DNA from 2 places in the Alteromonas sp. AWJ4_197 genome. Region 1 is predicted to be linked to the other one. Evidence: predicted binding sites of a transcription regulator. Region 1 holds the regulator's gene; the other holds the start of a gene.
What was found. Region 1 encodes NrdR, which represses ribonucleotide reductase genes. Its sites were predicted from a motif close to AAACACNANATNTNGTGTTT; they were not measured.
Positions count from the first base shown of each region.

Region 2: nrdA (class 1a ribonucleoside-diphosphate reductase subunit alpha) is a predicted target of NrdR. The motif match lies at 3,333-3,352, and genes of this name have one in related genera.

Region 1 covers NZ_JBSWWW010000002.1:23,340-31,821, forward strand. The annotation lists gene dxs (1-deoxy-D-xylulose-5-phosphate synthase) at 1-540, shown strand, start outside; gene ACXAGC_RS03500 (phosphatidylglycerophosphatase A family protein) at 621-1,112, opposite strand; gene thiL (thiamine-phosphate kinase) at 1,112-2,077, opposite strand; gene nusB (transcription antitermination factor NusB) at 2,139-2,558, opposite strand; gene ribH (6,7-dimethyl-8-ribityllumazine synthase) at 2,570-3,043, opposite strand; gene ribBA (bifunctional 3,4-dihydroxy-2-butanone-4-phosphate synthase/GTP cyclohydrolase II) at 3,129-4,229, opposite strand; gene ACXAGC_RS03525 (riboflavin synthase) at 4,248-4,913, opposite strand; gene ribD (bifunctional diaminohydroxyphosphoribosylaminopyrimidine deaminase/5-amino-6-(5-phosphoribosylamino)uracil reductase RibD) at 4,935-6,056, opposite strand; gene nrdR (transcriptional regulator NrdR) at 6,065-6,514, opposite strand; gene glyA (serine hydroxymethyltransferase) at 6,617-7,873, opposite strand; gene lpxD (UDP-3-O-(3-hydroxymyristoyl)glucosamine N-acyltransferase) at 8,067-8,482, opposite strand, start outside.
Region 2 covers NZ_JBSWWW010000004.1:140,871-149,352, reverse strand. The annotation lists gene nrdB (class Ia ribonucleoside-diphosphate reductase subunit beta) at 1-730, opposite strand, end outside; gene nrdA (class 1a ribonucleoside-diphosphate reductase subunit alpha) at 802-3,129, opposite strand; gene ubiG (bifunctional 2-polyprenyl-6-hydroxyphenol methylase/3-demethylubiquinol 3-O-methyltransferase UbiG) at 3,551-4,258, opposite strand; gene gyrA (DNA topoisomerase (ATP-hydrolyzing) subunit A) at 4,549-7,242, shown strand; gene serC (3-phosphoserine/phosphohydroxythreonine transaminase) at 7,333-8,418, shown strand; gene aroA (3-phosphoshikimate 1-carboxyvinyltransferase) at 8,423-8,482, shown strand, end outside.

The sequences.
Region 1 (8,482 bases):
ATACCTAACATGATCATTATGACCCCTGCTGATGAAGATGAATGCCGTCAGATGCTTTATACCGGTCATAAGGCGCAGAAGCCGGCTGCAGTGCGTTATCCCCGTGGTGCCGGCAAAGGCATCACGCCGCAACAAAGCATGACTGAAATCCCGTTAGGCCAGTCACGTACGCTTCGTAAAGGTAACAAGCTTGCTATTTTGAATTTCGGTACGTTGCTACCTTATGCAGAGGAAGCCGCTGAATCTCTCAATGCCACAGTGGTCGATATGCGGTTTGTTAAACCTCTGGATACTGCGGTTATTGATGAAATCTGCAAGGAGCACGAAGGCATCGTGACCCTGGAAGATGGCTGTATCATGGGCGGTGCCGGTTCTGCAGTAACAGAATATCTGCAATCTGCGAAGCAAAGAATGCACACACTCCATCTTGGTCTCCCTGACAGCTTCATTTTGCAGGGTACCCAGCAGGAAATGTATGCTGAACATGGTCTCGACACCGCCGGTATTATCCGTCAGGTAAAGTCGTATTTTAGCGACTGAGAAAGGATACTGTAATAGATAAACGAAAAAGCCGTTCTGCTTCACACAGAACGGCTTTTTTTTTCGATAAGCCCGTGAAGTTAACCTATGGCGGGAACCAGCCATATAAGAGCATGCAGGCACACACAAGCCATAATCCCCGCAAGAATATCATCCAGCATGATGCCAGGTCCCCCGTGAACCGTTTTATCAACCGGTCCGATAGGCCAGGGCTTCAAAATGTCAAAAATGCGAAACAACACGAAACCGGCAATAAGCGTAGACATACTCAGCGGAACAAATAGAAAAGTGAGAAGCATACCGGCCACTTCATCCCAGACAATGGAGCCGTGATCATGAACGCCCATATCTGTGGCAGTTTTACCGCAAAAGTAAACGCCGGCAATGCAGCTCAATATCGTCGCCGTGATAAAAATAAAGTTACCAGCCGGCGCAAGGAGCAGAATTAAGGGAATCGCTGCCAGAGAACCAAACGTTCCCGGCATCAACGGGATCAGACCGGAGCCAAAGCCCAGTGCACAAAAATGCACCGGATTTTTCATTGATACTCTTGCACGGTACTCAGGTTGCATTAAAAATCGTGCTCGTAGCCCGCAACGTCTTTCAGTTGATACGGCTCGTCATACAATTTTAAGTCTGTTTTGCCTGCCTGGCCGGTTACCTGACCGATACAGGTAGCCTTTACACCTGTGCTGGCCAGAGACGTTTCCAGATTGCCACGCTGCTCTTCGTTTACAGTGAACACCAGTTCATAATCATCACCGGCAGTCAGCGCATAACGGTAGGCATCCTGTGCACCCACACAATTGAACAAGGCCGAAGACACGGGTAAGCGGTCTACGTGTACAGTTGCACCGCAATTTGATGCTTTCAGAATGTGATTTAAATCAGCCAGCAGGCCGTCTGACACATCTATACAGGAAGAGGCAATGCGTCGCAGCGCCGCTCCGACAGCTACTCGCGGAGTGGGATACAAATGACGTTTAACCAGAAACTCCCTGTCTTCCTCTTTGGCTTCACGTGACCCTTTGAGAATATCCAGACCAGCGCCGGCATCACCGGTAGTGCCGGTCACATATATCCAGTCGCCGGGTCTCGCCGTGCTGCGCTTCAACGCTGCTTCGGGGGGAATAAAACCCTGCGCAGTGATAGTCATCGCCAGAGGACCGCGTACCGTGTCACCGCCAATGAGCTGCACAGAATAGTATCTGGTGAGCTCATACAGGCCACTGGCAAATTCTTCCATCCAGGCCTCGTCCACATGAGACATAGACAGGGAAAGAGAAATCCAGGCTGGCTCTGCACCCATTGCGGCGAGATCACTGAGATTAACAGCAACTGCTTTATAGGCAACGGATCTGGCAGGCGCATCTTTAAGGAAATGCACGCCGGACACCAGTGTATCAGTGGTAATGGCGAGCTGCTGATTTGCAGGAACAGACGTAACGGCACAGTCATCACCGATGCCGACGATTACGTCTTTTCGTTGATGGCCGCCATTTGCAAAGTAACGGCCAATAAGATCAAATTCTTTCACGTTTTACCGGTTAATTCAGTGTCGTCGTGTCATTACGTACAGGTACGTAAATAGATCGCTGTTAACGCTCGTGCTGACGTAACGTCTTCACCGCTTTATCTAACGCACCATTGATAAACTTATGGCTTTCTTCGGCACCAAAAGATTTAGCAAGTTCAATGGCTTCGTTAATAATTACACGATAAGGCACGTCCATGCGCTCAGTTAATTCATAGGTAGCAATACGCAGAATCGCTTTTTCGATAGGATCCAGTTCTTCCGGTAAACGGCCAAGGTATGGCTTAATTTTTACGTCTAATGCTTCTGCATTTTCCGCAACACCGCGCAACATGGCCTGGAAATACACCATGTCGACTTTCTGCATATCGTTACTGGTCGCAAGTGATAACTCCACCTGGGCGATATCGTTCTTGCTCATTTGCCATGAATAAACACCCTGAAGGGCAAGTTCTCTGGCTTTATGACGTGCGGATACTTTCACGTAACCCCCGGTTAAAGATCGTTAAGCGCTGAAACAACGTTCACCATCTCAAGGGCACCCAGTGCAGCTTCTGCACCTTTGTTCCCCGCTTTGGTACCGGAACGCTCAATAGCCTGTTCGATAGAATCTGTGGTGATAACACCGAAAGAGACCGGAATACCATACTCCAGTGATACTTGGGCCAGACCTTTGTTACACTCACCGGCAACAAAATCAAAGTGAGGCGTACCACCGCGGATCACCGCACCTAAAGCGATAATCGCATCGAACTGGCCTTTTTCTGCCAGTTTTTTCGCTGCTACAGGTAATTCATATGCACCCGGTACGCGAACCAGGGTGATGTCATTGTCGCTGACTTCACCGTGACGCTCTAACGTATCCAGCGCACCTTCAAGCAAGCTTTCTACAACAAAACTGTTGAAACGTGACACAACAATCGCGAATTTCTTGCCTGTCGCGCGAATATTACCTTCAATTACCTGCATGGTATTCCACCCCTATGAAAAAACGGCGCGCAGTATAGCATAACTGCGCGCAAACTAAATCGAATGTTCACGAATTACACGGGAACTAATTATGAATGTATTCCACCACATCCAGTCCGAAGCCGGACAGCGCATGGTATTTGACCGGCTTGCTGAGCAAACGCATTTTTTTAACGCCCATGGTCGCCAGAATCTGGCTGCCAACACCTACGGTACGTGATGAACCGGTCCAGGTTTTTCCTTCCGGCTTTTCACCACGGTCTTCTGCAGCAAATTGTCTGACCTGCCCTTCCAGGTCTTCTTCTTTACCCAGCACCACCAGCACACCACCCTCGTCTGCAATGCGCTTCATGGCATCAGGTAAAGTCATGGTACGGTTTATCGCGCGGGTAGAACCCAGTAAATCACTAAGCGTATTATGCAAGTGAACACGCACAAGTGTAGGTGTTTCCGGGTCAATGTCACCTTTCTTCAGCGCAAAGTGAATCTGATTATCGATAACATCTTTAAAGGTATGCAGTTCGAACTCACCATATTCCGTAGGCAGGCTGCACTGGGCAACTTTCTCTATTGTGGTTTCGTTCAGATTGCGATATTCAATCAGATCCGCAATTGTGCCGATTTTTATATCGTATTTTTCGGCGAATTTTTCGAGCTCAGGACGACGGGCCATGGTGCCGTCTTCATTGAGGATCTCGACAATAACAGCAGCTGGCTCACAGCCACCAAGGCGGGCAAGATCGACGCTTGCTTCGGTATGACCTGCACGATTCAGCACACCGCCTTCTTTAGCAATTAACGGAAAAATGTGGCCCGGCTGCACAATGTCAGTTGCTTTAGCATCTTTACCTACCGCGGCCAGAATCGTGGTCGCGCGGTCTGCAGCAGAAATACCGGTGGTTACGCCACGGGCTGCTTCAATGGAAACGGTAAAGGCGGTATGAAATTGTGCGCCGTTTTTATCTACCATCAGCGGTAAATTCAAACGTTCACAGCGCTCCTGCGTCATGGGCAGGCATACCAGTCCGCGGGCATGAGTAACCATAAAGTTAATCGCTTCCGGCGTCACATGCTCAGCGGCCATGATGATATCGCCTTCATTCTCGCGATCTTCATCGTCCATCAGGATAACCATTTTACCCTGACGGATATCTTCAATTATTTCAGCTGTGGTGTTGAGTGCCATAATTTCACTTATGTAGGGTTATTTTCTAAGAAAACCATTTTCGGCCAGGAAGGCCATACTAATGTCTTTTTTGGTGGTCTTTTCTGCTGCCTTATCACCCATCATCAGGCGTTCCAGATAGCGGGCAACCACGTCTACTTCCAGATTGAGCCGACTGCCGGCTTTATACGTGCCGATAACCGTTTCCTGCAGGGTGTGAGGGATGATCCACAACATAAACTCATTGCCATCCACCTCATTCACAGTCAGGCTGACGCCGTCCACCGTGATACTGCCTTTATGGGCAATATACTTTGCTAACTCAGTGGGGGCAGAAATCCAGATTTCAATGTAAGTACTGTGTTTAACAATCTTTTTGACTTCACCAACGCCATCCACATGGCCGGATACAATATGACCACCAAAACGATCTGTGGGGCGCATGGCTTTTTCCAGATTCACGGTACTGCCGGGCTTATAATTGGCAAAACCGGTGTAACGGATGGTTTCGGCTGACACGTCAGCACAATAATAATCTGTACCGAAGTCGGTTACTGTGAGACAGACGCCGTTTGTGGCAATACTGTCGCCAAGGGCCACATCAGACATATCCAGCTTTTCCGACGACACAGTCAGCTTGATGTCTTCGCCCCGGTGATCAAGAGACTGAATCGTCCCCAGGGCCTGAATAATTCCGGTAAACATCGTATACCCTCTACAAAAGCGTTACTTAATTATATCGTATGACAAGCGGATATCAGGGCCGGTTTGCCGTACGTCAGTCAGTGACAGTACCGGCGTTTCATCCAGCGACACAAATTCATCCAGCGTGAGCATGCTTTGTGCTTTGTCACCTAACAGTTTGGACGCCTGATACACCACAAGCCGGTCAACTTCACCGGCAGTAAACAATGCACCGGCAAGACCCGGGCCGGCTTCCACCCACACATCATTAATTTGCCGCTCCCCCAGCTTCTCCATGAGCTGAGACAGGTCTATGTAATTGCCACGCATGGAGACGGCTAGTGCAGGGACACTGGTTTGCGGCGCAACTGGCTGACCGGTTACCCGCAGGGTTTTGTGTCCGTCTGTGAATAATTGCAGATCGTCCGGTAACCGGTTGTGGCTGTCTATCACGACCCTGAGCGGCTGCCTTACCGGCGAAACAGGATAATCAGAAAAATTGGCTTCATTTTCCCTGACCAGCAAAGACGGATTGTCGGCCAGTGCAGTGCCACTGCCGGTTAGAATGGCACAACTTGCAGCACGGTGTAATTGCACATCGCGACGGGATTCGGGACTGGTGATCCATTGACTGACGCCGTTAGACAACGCGATTTTGCCATCAAGACTGATACCCAGTTTTACCGTTACCCGCGGTTTGCCTGATACCATGCGTTTGATAAAACCGGGGTTCAATGCTGCCGATTCGGCCGCCAGAATATCAGACACCACATCAATGCCGGCATCCTGAAGTTTTTTTATGCCACGGCCGCTCACCTGAGGGTTCGGATCAGTCATGGCGATAACCACTCTGCTGACACCAGCCTCCACTAAAGCATCGGCACAGGGAGGCGTTCGTCCGAAATGACTGCAGGGCTCAAGTGTGACATAAGCCGTACCGCCACGGGCCTTATCGCCCGCTTCACGAAGAGCATGTACTTCCGCGTGGGGAGTGCCGGCCTGAATATGGTAACCCTGTCCGGCTAAGTCGCCGTTACTGTCAAGAATAATACAACCGACACGGGGATTCGGAGATGTGGTGAACTGACCCTGCGTAGCCAGTCTGATGGCTTTCGCCATCCAGGCGTAGTCCTGAGAAATGGAAACAGCTGACGTGGTTTTCATGGCGGTTATCAGTCTCCTAAACGGGCAATTTCCTCACCAAACTCACGAATATCTTCAAATGAGCGGTACACTGACGCAAACCGTACATAAGCGACTTTGTCCAGCACCTTCAGTGCATCCATAATCAGATTACCAAGGAATTCACTGGAGACTTCCCGCTCACCGGTAGCACGCAATGCAGATTTCAGCGACAAAATCACTTCTTCCACTTTCTCCGTGCTCACAGGGCGCTTTTCCAGTGCCCGCTGCAAGCCGGCGCGCAGCTTATCTTCATTGAACGGCTCTCTCGAACCATCCCGTTTAATGACTCTCGGCATCACTAATTCAGCACTTTCAAAGGTAGTAAAGCGCTCGTGACAGATAACACATTCGCGACGGCGACGTACCTGATGCCCTTCTGCCACCAGACGGGAATCGATAACCTTGGTTTCCTGTGCCGAACAAAACGGGCAAAACATAGCAGGTCCTTTTAACAACAAAGCCGCCAGGCAGCACAGGCTGCTCTGACGGCATAAACTCTTACTGACTAAGAGCGGGGAATTTCATACCGATAAAGCGGCTTACCCGTAAACCGGGAACGCTTTACACAGTTCAACAACTTCACCTTTAACACGCTCAACAACACTTTCATCACCCATGTTGTCCAGAATGTCGCAGATCCAGGTCGCAACCTGTTTCGCCTGCTCTTCTTTGAAGCCACGACGGGTAATCGCCGGACTACCGATACGCAGACCACTGGTCACGAACGGTGAACGTGGATCTTTTGGTACAGAGTTTTTGTTTACAGTGATGTTTGCACGGCCAAGCGCGGCATCAGCGTCTTTACCTGTGATATCTTTCTTAATCAGATCCAGCAGGAACAGGTGGTTTTCAGTACCGCCTGACACTACGTCGTAACCACGCTCCAGCACCACTTCAACCATGGCTTTTGCGTTTTTCACAACTTGCTGCTGATATTCTTTAAATTCAGGCTGAAGGGCTTCTTTGAACGCTACCGCTTTAGCTGCAATAACGTGACACAGAGGACCACCCTGGTTGCCCGGGAATACAGAGCTGTTCAGCTTCTTGTAGATGTCTTCGTCGCCACAGGCAGACAGGATCAGACCACTACGTGGACCCGCAAGGGTTTTGTGAGTCGTGGTAGTCACTACGTGTGCATGAGGCAGCGGGCTCGGATAAACACCGGCAGCAATCAGACCGGCAACGTGTGCCATGTCGACCAGCAGGTACGCACCTACTTTATCTGCGATTTCACGGAAACGGGCCCAGTCAACCACTTTTGAATAAGCAGAGAAACCACCGATAATCATCTTAGGCTTGTGCTCTAAGGCCAGTGCTTCAACCTGCTCGTAATCGATTTCGCCGGTTTCTTCATTCAGACCATACTGTACCGCGTTGTAGGTTTTACCTGAGAAGTTTACGTGAGAACCGTGAGTTAAGTGACCGCCTTCAGACAGACTCATACCCAGAACAGTATCACCGGCATTAATTAGAGCCATAAACGCAGCAGCGTTGGCCTGAGAGCCTGCATGGGGCTGAACGTTGGCGTACTCAGCACCAAACAGTTGCTTAGCACGGTCAATCGCCAGTTGCTCTACCACGTCTACATGCTCACAACCACCATAGTAACGCTTGCCGGGATAACCTTCTGCGTACTTATTCGTTAACTGAGAGCCTTGCGCCTCCATGACACGTGGACTGCAATAGTTTTCTGATGCGATGAGCTCAATGTGATGCTCCTGACGCTCAGCTTCTTTGGCCATGGCATCTGCCAGTTCCGGATCGTAATCCGCAATAGTCATATCGCGAGGTAACATGAAGGCTCCTTACTCTGCGTTTTATGGACAGCTAAAAAATGAGGGGCATATTTTAGTCATTTTAAGCCGCATGTATACTGCTTTATGCCCGTTTCGTTTATATCCGCAGCGGCAGCATTTCTTAACACTGCCCTACCGCTTATACGCCGCGGCCTGCGGCCATATATAACGTTTAATTACAATTCAGAAAGATTTAACCTTTTTCCAGCGCTTTCACACGGTTAAAGAGATCATCGATCTGACGGGTCCGTACAGTCACTTTACGCCAGTCGCGGTTTTTCATGGCCGGCTGACCGGATGAATAAACGCCGGACTCGGTAATATCCTGCACAATCATGGTATAACCGGTTACCTGCACATTGTCGCAAATGCTGATATGTCCATTCACACCACAGCCTCCGCCAAGTATGACGTATTTGCCGATATGACAACTGCCAGCAATGCCTGTAGCGCCGCAAATACAGGAGTGATCACCAATGATACAGTTATGTCCTACCTGTACCTGGTTATCGATAATCACATTCTTACCGATGATGGTATCTTCCATTGCGCCACGGTCGATGCTGCTTGAAGCACCAATTTGTGAATCATCGCCAATCTGTACACTGC
Region 2 (8,482 bases), on a different contig from region 1:
ACAGGTGCAGGTTTTCATCACGGGCAATCAGACGGATAATTTTTGCGTTACCTTCCATCAGCTCACGCTCAGCAAACGCGAAGGTGCAGGCAAAGGACACATAGAAGCGAACCGCTTCCAGGGCATTAACTGAATTCATGCACAAGTACATTTTCTTCTTTAGAACACGCATGTTCACTTCGTACACTTCGCCGTCGACGGTATGAACGCCTTCACCTTGTGTCTGCCACAACTGTGTGTGGAAAATCAGATCATCGTAGTATTTAGAAATATCAGCAGCACGGCGCTTGATTTGCTCGTTAACCACGATGTCTTCAAAAATTGCACTCGGATCGGAAAACAGGTTACGAAGAATATGAGTGTAAGAACGGGAGTGAATCGTCTCAAAGAAAGACCAGGTTTCAATCCAGGTTTCCAGCTCCGGTAATGACACGATGGGCAGGAATGCAATATTCGGACTGCGGCCCTGAACGGAATCCAGCAAAGTTTGATATTTCAGGTTGGAAATAAAAATATGCTGCTCAGGCTCTGTGAGTTTCTGGAAGTCTACACGGTCACGCGTAACGTCAACTTCTTCCGGTCGCCAGAAGAAACTGATTTGTTTTTCAATGAGTTTTTCGAAAATGCTGTGCTTCTGCTGATCGTAACGGGCTACGTTAACAGGGTTACCGAAAAACATAGGCTCGACGAGAGGATTGACGCTTTGTTGATTAAACGTTGTGTATTTCATAACTGCGATAGTACTCAGAACAGATTTATCAGTTAAAAACGGAAGAAACCAGGGCAAGCCCTGGTTTATCGTTAAATTTTACATGCACCGCCGGCACAGTCGTCGTCTTCTTCAATCACAGCGGTTTGCGCCTGTGCTTGAGGTTTCGCCTGGCCTTGTTTGACTTCCATTGAGCTGGTGTCGGTGTTGCCGTCACGGGTGTTATGATAATACAGTGTTTTCACACCCAGCTTGTAAGAGGTCAGCAGATCTTTGAGCAGCAACTTCATCGGTACCTTACCGCTTTCATATTTGCCCGGATCGTAACTGGTGTTAGCAGAAATAGTCTGGTCAATGAATTTCTGCATAATACCAACCAGTTGCAGGTAACCGTCATTGGACGGAATATCCCACAGCAGTTCATAGGCATCTTTCAGATTTTCATATTCAGGAACAACTTGCTTCAGTACACCATCTTTACTGGATTTAATGCTGATATGACCACGGGGCGGCTCGATACCATTGGTTGCATTGGAAATCTGCGAAGACGTTTCAGACGGCATCAGCGCAGACAGCGTAGAATTACGTAGTCCGTGCTCCATCATTTCAGCGCGCAGGCCTTCCCAGTCCATGTGTAAGGGTTCATTACAAATGGCGTCCAAATCTTTTTTGTAGGTATCGATAGGCAGAATACCTTTAGAGTAGGTGGTCTCATTAAATTTAGGACACGCACCTTTCTCTTTTGCCAGATTCACAGACGCTTTCAATAAATGATACTGCATCGCTTCAAACGTACGGTGAATAAGCGGGTTTGCGCTGAAGTCAGAGTACTTCACGCCGTTCTTCGCAAGATAATAAGCGAAGTTGATAACACCTATACCCAGCGTACGACGATTCATAGTGGCATGGTATGCCGCCGGAACAGGGTAATCCTGATAGTCGAGCAGGCTGTCCAGTGCACGCACAGCAAGGTCGGATAATTCTTCGAATTCATCCAGAGATTTAATCGCGCCTAAGTTAAATGCTGACAGCGTACACAGTGCGATTTCGCCGTTTTCGTCGTTTACGTGCTCCAACGGCTTGGTCGGCAGCGCGATTTCAAGACACAGGTTGCTCTGACGGACAGGGGCAATAGCCGGGTCAAACGGGCTGTGAGTATTACAGTGGTCAACGTTTTGCAGGTAGATACGGCCGGTTGAAGCACGCTCCTGCATAAACAAACTGAACAGTTCCATGGCTTTAATTTGCTTCTTACGAATGGAGTCATCCTGTTCATATTTCACATACAGCTCTTCGAACTTGTTCTGATCAGCAAAGAAAGCATCGTACAGACCGGGTACATCAGACGGGCTGAACAGTGTGATGTAGCCGTCTTTCATCATACGCTGATACATCAGCTTGTTGAATTGCACGCCGTAGTCGAGATGACGTACGCGGTTTTCTTCAACACCACGGTTATTTTTCAATACCAGCAGTGATTCAACTTCCATGTGCCATAGCGGGTAGAACAACGTCGCTGCACCACCACGAACACCGCCCTGAGAGCAGCTTTTTACCGCAGTCTGGAAGTACTTGTAGAAAGGAATACAACCTGTGTGGAAAGCTTCACCACCACGGATTGGACTACCCAGTGCACGAATGCGACCAGCGTTTACACCAATACCGGCACGCTGACTCACGTATTTTACGATGGCGCTGGCGGTGGCGTTGATAGAATCCAGACTATCACCGGTTTCAATCAGTACGCATGAGCTGAACTGACGGGTAGGGGTGCGCACACCGGACATAATCGGTGTAGGCAGAGAAATCTTGAATGTCGATGTTGCATCGTAAAAACGGCGGACATAATCAAGACGGGTTTCTTTCGGGTAGTCAGCGAACAGGCAGGCGGCTACCAGAACATACAGGAACTGGGCACTTTCATAGATGTCGCCGGTAACACGGTTTTGTACCAGATACTTACCTTCAAGCTGCTTAACAGCAGCATAACTGAAGGTCATATCACGCCAGTGATCGATGAAATCATCCATCGCCTCAAATTCAGCCTGGGTGTAGTCAGACAACAGGTGCTCGTCATACTTACCCTGTTCAACCATCTTTTTAACATGATCAAACAATTTAGGCGGCTCAAACTGTCCATATGCTTTTTTACGCAGGTGGAAGATAGCCAGACGGGCTGCAAGATACTGATAATCAGGCGCATCTGTTGAAATAAGATCGGCTGCAGACTTGATCAATGTCTCGTGGATTTCGCCGGTCTTTATACCATCGTAAAATTGGATCTGAGCTTTGATTTCTACCTGAGAAACAGAAACGTTATTTAACCCTTCTGCTGCCCACGTGATCACTTTATGGATCTTATCTAACTCAATGACTTCTTTTTCGCCATTGCGTTTAGTGACATACAAGTTGTTGTTCATTTGTACTGGCCGTTAGTTTGTTAGCGCATGAAGCAAGGGTTGGCACCCTTTTCATCTTTATAAAATTGAATTTGCTAAGCCTTGAAAGCTTGATCCAGCAGAGATCCCTTACTGCCTGGCGGGATCCCGTGTTTTTGTACTACTTTATTGTTCTAAAACACCCGTCGGACAAGACACAAGATAGTGAGGTTTGCGTGGTTTTGCAACCCAATATCTGGTGGTTTATCCAGCGATCAAAACGGTGCCTGAAAAAGGTTAGTGGTAACTCACCTATGAGCGGCATGATTAAGCCAAATCAGACAGATGCAACCATTTTTTACTTTTTTTGATCGCCGGTTAAAAAGTTTTAATCGCTCAAAGCGGGTTGGTTACAAATACGACATATAGCGTAATATTTATTCTTAAATACTATATATAGTGTTTACTGTAGGCTTTTTTGCGTATGGACGATATAGTTCACATCGATGTTTTTGTCCGATAAGTAGAACTGGCGGCTTAGCGGATCCATATGCAGACCTGTGGTGTTTCTGGCAAACAGATCAACCTTATCGGTCATTGCCATTAATTCTGAAGGCTTAATGAAACGGGCATGCTGATGCGTGCCTTTTGGTACCAGCTTGAGGATATATTCGGCACCAACGATGCCCATCAGCCAGGATTTCACATTTCTGTTTAAAGTAGACAGAAATACATGACCACCGGGCTTAACCAGCCTGGCGCAGGCAGCGATGATCGATGCCGGATCGGGAACGTGCTCGAGCATTTCCATACACGTCACCACATCGAACTCTCCGGGTCTTTGTTCTGCAAAGTCTTCTGCAGAAACACACTGATAATCGACTTTTACACCGGATTCGAGACCATGAAGTTTAGCAACCTCTAAAGAAGCAGACGCCAAATCAATACCGGTAACATCAGCACCCAGTTTAGCCATGGATTCTGCAAGAATGCCGCCGCCACAACCAATATCCAGCACTTTCTTTTCAAACAGACCATCACAGTGCTGCTGCACAAAATCAAGTCTTAACGGGTTGATTAAGTGCAGGGGTTTGAATTCACTTTCGGTATCCCACCAACGGGAGGCCAGTTCACTGAATTTGGCAATTTCTTGTTCATCGACATTCGACATACTGGTGCTCGTATTATCAGATAGAGGAGATTGATTTTGATAAATACGATACATGATCAAAGCAGTAAAAGGGACGATTTGTGTATTAAAGTGGATTAATTGCGTGAAAAGTAATCGGTTGGTAATAACAGCCCCATTTGCGGGTATTAAGCGCTACATAAATCTGTCATCCGGTGATACACTCAATGATTACTTGTAAAACCCATAATAAGAAAGCGCTGTTCTTAGCTGCATTTAAAAGTGCGTGACATTGGATACGCTTGAACTTGAATCAAGGGACATAGCAGTTTATGACTGATAACGCTAAAGAAATTCTCCCCATAAATATCGAGGAAGAGCTTAAAAACTCCTACCTTGATTATGCGATGAGCGTTATTGTCGGGCGAGCATTGCCTGACGTAAGGGACGGCCTCAAGCCGGTTCACCGCCGCGTACTCTTCGCGATGAACGAACTCAAAAACGACTTCAATAAACCGTATAAGAAATCTGCCCGTGTGGTGGGTGATGTTATCGGTAAATATCACCCTCATGGTGACAGTGCGGTGTACGACACCATCGTACGTATGGCGCAGCCATTCTCTTTACGCTACATGCTGGTAGACGGGCAGGGGAACTTCGGTTCTGTAGACGGCGACTCTGCCGCGGCAATGCGTTATACCGAAGTACGTATGGCTAAAATTGCCCATGAGTTACTGGCGGATCTTGATAAAGAAACCGTAGATTTCGTACCTAACTATGACGGTACAGAGCAAATTCCTGAGGTTTTACCTACTAAGGTACCAAACCTGCTGGTAAACGGCTCCTCCGGTATTGCCGTTGGTATGGCAACAAACATTCCGCCCCACAACCTCACTGAAGTGGTCAACGGCTGTATCGCAATGATAGAGAATCCTGCCGTTACCATTGAAGAGCTGATGCAGCATATTCCGGGTCCGGATTTCCCTACTGCGGCGATGATCAGTGGTCGTAAGGGTATTGATGATGCTTACCGTACCGGTCGTGGCAAAATCTATCTGCGTGCCAAAGCAGAAATAGAAACCGACAGTAATGGTAAAGAAACCATCATTGTTAATGAGATCCCTTATCAGGTAAACAAAGCCCGTCTGATTGAAAAGATCGCTGAACTGGTAAAAGAAAAACGTATCGAAGGTATTTCTGCCCTGCGTGATGAGTCTGACAAAGACGGTATGCGCATTGTTGTTGAAGTAAAACGCAACGAGTCGGCGGAAGTACTGCTTAACCACCTGTATGCCAATACCCAGCTACAAACAGTATTCGGTATTAATATGGTGGCACTGGATAACGGTCAGCCTAAAGTATTTAATCTCAAGGAAATGCTAGAGGCGTTTATCCTTCACCGTCGTGAAGTGGTTACCCGCCGTACGGTATATGAACTGCGTAAAGCGCGGGACCGTGCCCATATCCTTGAAGGTCTTGCCATCGCACTGACCAATATCGATCCTATCATTGAGCTTATCAAAGCTTCGCCGAGTCCGTCTGAAGCAAAGAAAGCTTTGGTTGCGCAGGGCTGGAACCTGGGTGATGTTGCTGACATGCTTGAGCGTGCCGGTGATGATGCAGCCCGTCCGGACTGGCTGACGCCGGAATTTGGTATCCGTGACGGCAAGTACTACCTGACAGAACAACAGGCACAGGCCATCCTTGATCTGCGTCTTCACAAACTGACTGGTCTTGAGCACGAAAAGATCCTTGATGAGTACAAAGAGTTACTCGCTATCATCGCTGAATTGCTGCACATTCTGCGTAGCCCTGAGCGTCTGATGGAAGTGATTCGCGAAGAGCTCGAAAAAGTTCGTGATGAGTTTGGTGATGAACGTCGCACAGAGATCACGGCTGCAAGTCATGACATTGATATTGAAGATTTGATTGAGCAGGAAGACGTTGTTGTGACGCTGTCCCGTGAAGGCTATGTGAAATATCAGAAACTGACTGAATATGAAGCACAGCGTCGTGGTGGTAAAGGTAAGTCAGCGACGAAGATGAAAGATGAAGATTTCATTGAGCGTCTGCTGGTTGCGAATACCCACGACCACATCCTGTGTTTCTCTACCCGTGGCCGTCTGTACTGGTTGAAGGTTTATCAGTTACCATTTGCCAGCCGGAACGCCCGTGGTAAACCGATTGTGAATATTCTGCCGCTGGAAAATGACGAGCGGATCACTGCCATTCTGCCTATCAAAGAATTTGAAGAAGGCAAGTTTGTACTCATGGCGACAGCCAACGGTACGGTGAAAAAGACTGATTTGAGTCTGTACTCCAGACCGCGCTCCAGTGGTATTATTGCCGTTAACCTTAATGAAGGCGATGAACTGATTGGCGTATCAATCACCCACGGTGATGACGACATCATGCTGTTCTCTGACGAAGGTAAAGTGGTTCGTTTTAACGAAAAACTGCGCGACTCAGAAACAGGTGAAGTAAAACGTGATCCGGAAACCGGTGAAGAGTTGCAGGCTCTGCGTCCTATGGGCAGAACGGCAACGGGTGTTCGCGGTATTAAACTGCAGGAAGGTCAGCGTGTGGTATCTCTGATTGTTCCCCGTGGTGACGGCGCCATCCTTACTGCAACTGAAAACGGTTATGGTAAACGTACGCCCCTTGAAGATTACCCGGCTAAGAGTCGTGCGACTCAGGGCGTGGTGTCTATCAAAGTGTCAGAACGTAACGGTAAAGTTGTCGGCGCTGTACAGGTTGATGAAACCGACGAAATCATGCTTATCAGCAACATGGGCACACTGGTACGTACCCGTGTCGGTGAAGTGTCTACGGTTGGCCGTAACACCCAGGGTGTACGTCTGATCAGAACTGCTGATGATGAGAAAGTAGTAGGTCTTCAACGTATCGAAGAAGTGATCGACGAAGAACTTGAACTGGAAGAAGGCGGGGTAAACACCGCTGAAGAAGCATCTGCTAACAATGATGCCGCTGTCTCAGACAGCGATAAGCCAACGACAGAAGAATAAGCCGGCGCGCTGTTAACTGCAGCGCGTTTTAACTCTTATTCAACAAGCGGCTTTTGCCGCTTGTTGTGTTTACAGGTGTTGAAATAATCTATGAGTAATGTATTTAACTTCAGTGCTGGACCCGCAATGTTACCTGCAGAGGTCATGCAGCAGGCACAGGCGGAATTTCTGAACTGGCGTGATTCAGGCTGTTCTGTCATGGAAGTCAGCCATCGAGGCAAAGATTTTATTGAAGTTGCCGCTACCGCAGAGCAGGACCTGCGCGACTTACTGGCCGTACCGGACAATTACAAAGTACTTTTTGCCCATGGTGGCGGCCGAGGACAGTTTGCCTCTGTGCCGCTGAACATCTCTCAAACCGGTGACACATCTTTGCACATGGTTACCGGCTCCTGGTCGAAAGGGGCCGTTGCTGAGGCATCTAAATACAACAATGCCAAAGTGATTGGTGAAACCATCGAGATTGACGGACTGAAATCAGTCGCAAGAGTCAATGCCGGCGATGTTGACCAGAATGCGGCTTACCTGCATTTTTGCCCCAATGAAACCGTTGATGGTATTGCTTTTGACTGGTTACCTGAGGCAGGTAAGGTACCGCTGGTATCTGATATGTCTTCTTGTATTTTGTCGCAACCACTGGATGTGGCTGCACACGGTATTATTTATGCCGGCGCACAAAAAAATATCGGTCCTTCCGGTTTATCGGTATTAATTGTTCGCGACGACCTTATCGGTAAAGCGCGTAAAGAAACCCCGTCCATTTTCGATTTTGAATTGATGGCTAATCACGATTCAATGTATAACACACCGCCCACTTTCTCATGGTATCTGGCGGGTCTCGTGTTCAAATGGTTGAAGAACAATGGTGGCCTGAGTGCCATGCAAAAACGCAACGATGAGAAAGCAGCGTTACTTTACAGTGCTATCGATAACAGTGATTTCTACTCAAACCCGGTGCATCCTGACAACCGTTCTAAAATGAATGTGCCTTTCCATCTGGCAGATGACGGCTTGAATCAGGCATTTTTAGAACAAGCTGAAGCTGCCGGACTGAAAGCGTTGAAAGGGCACCGCTCTGTGGGCGGGATGCGCGCCAGTATCTACAACGCAATGCCGGTTGAAGGTGTTGTGGCACTGGTTGAATTTATGCAGCAATTTGAAAAGCAAAACGGGTGAGTCAGTGGAGCAGTTAACATTACAACCAATTTCCCGTGTAGACGGAGAAGTCAACGTACCGGGG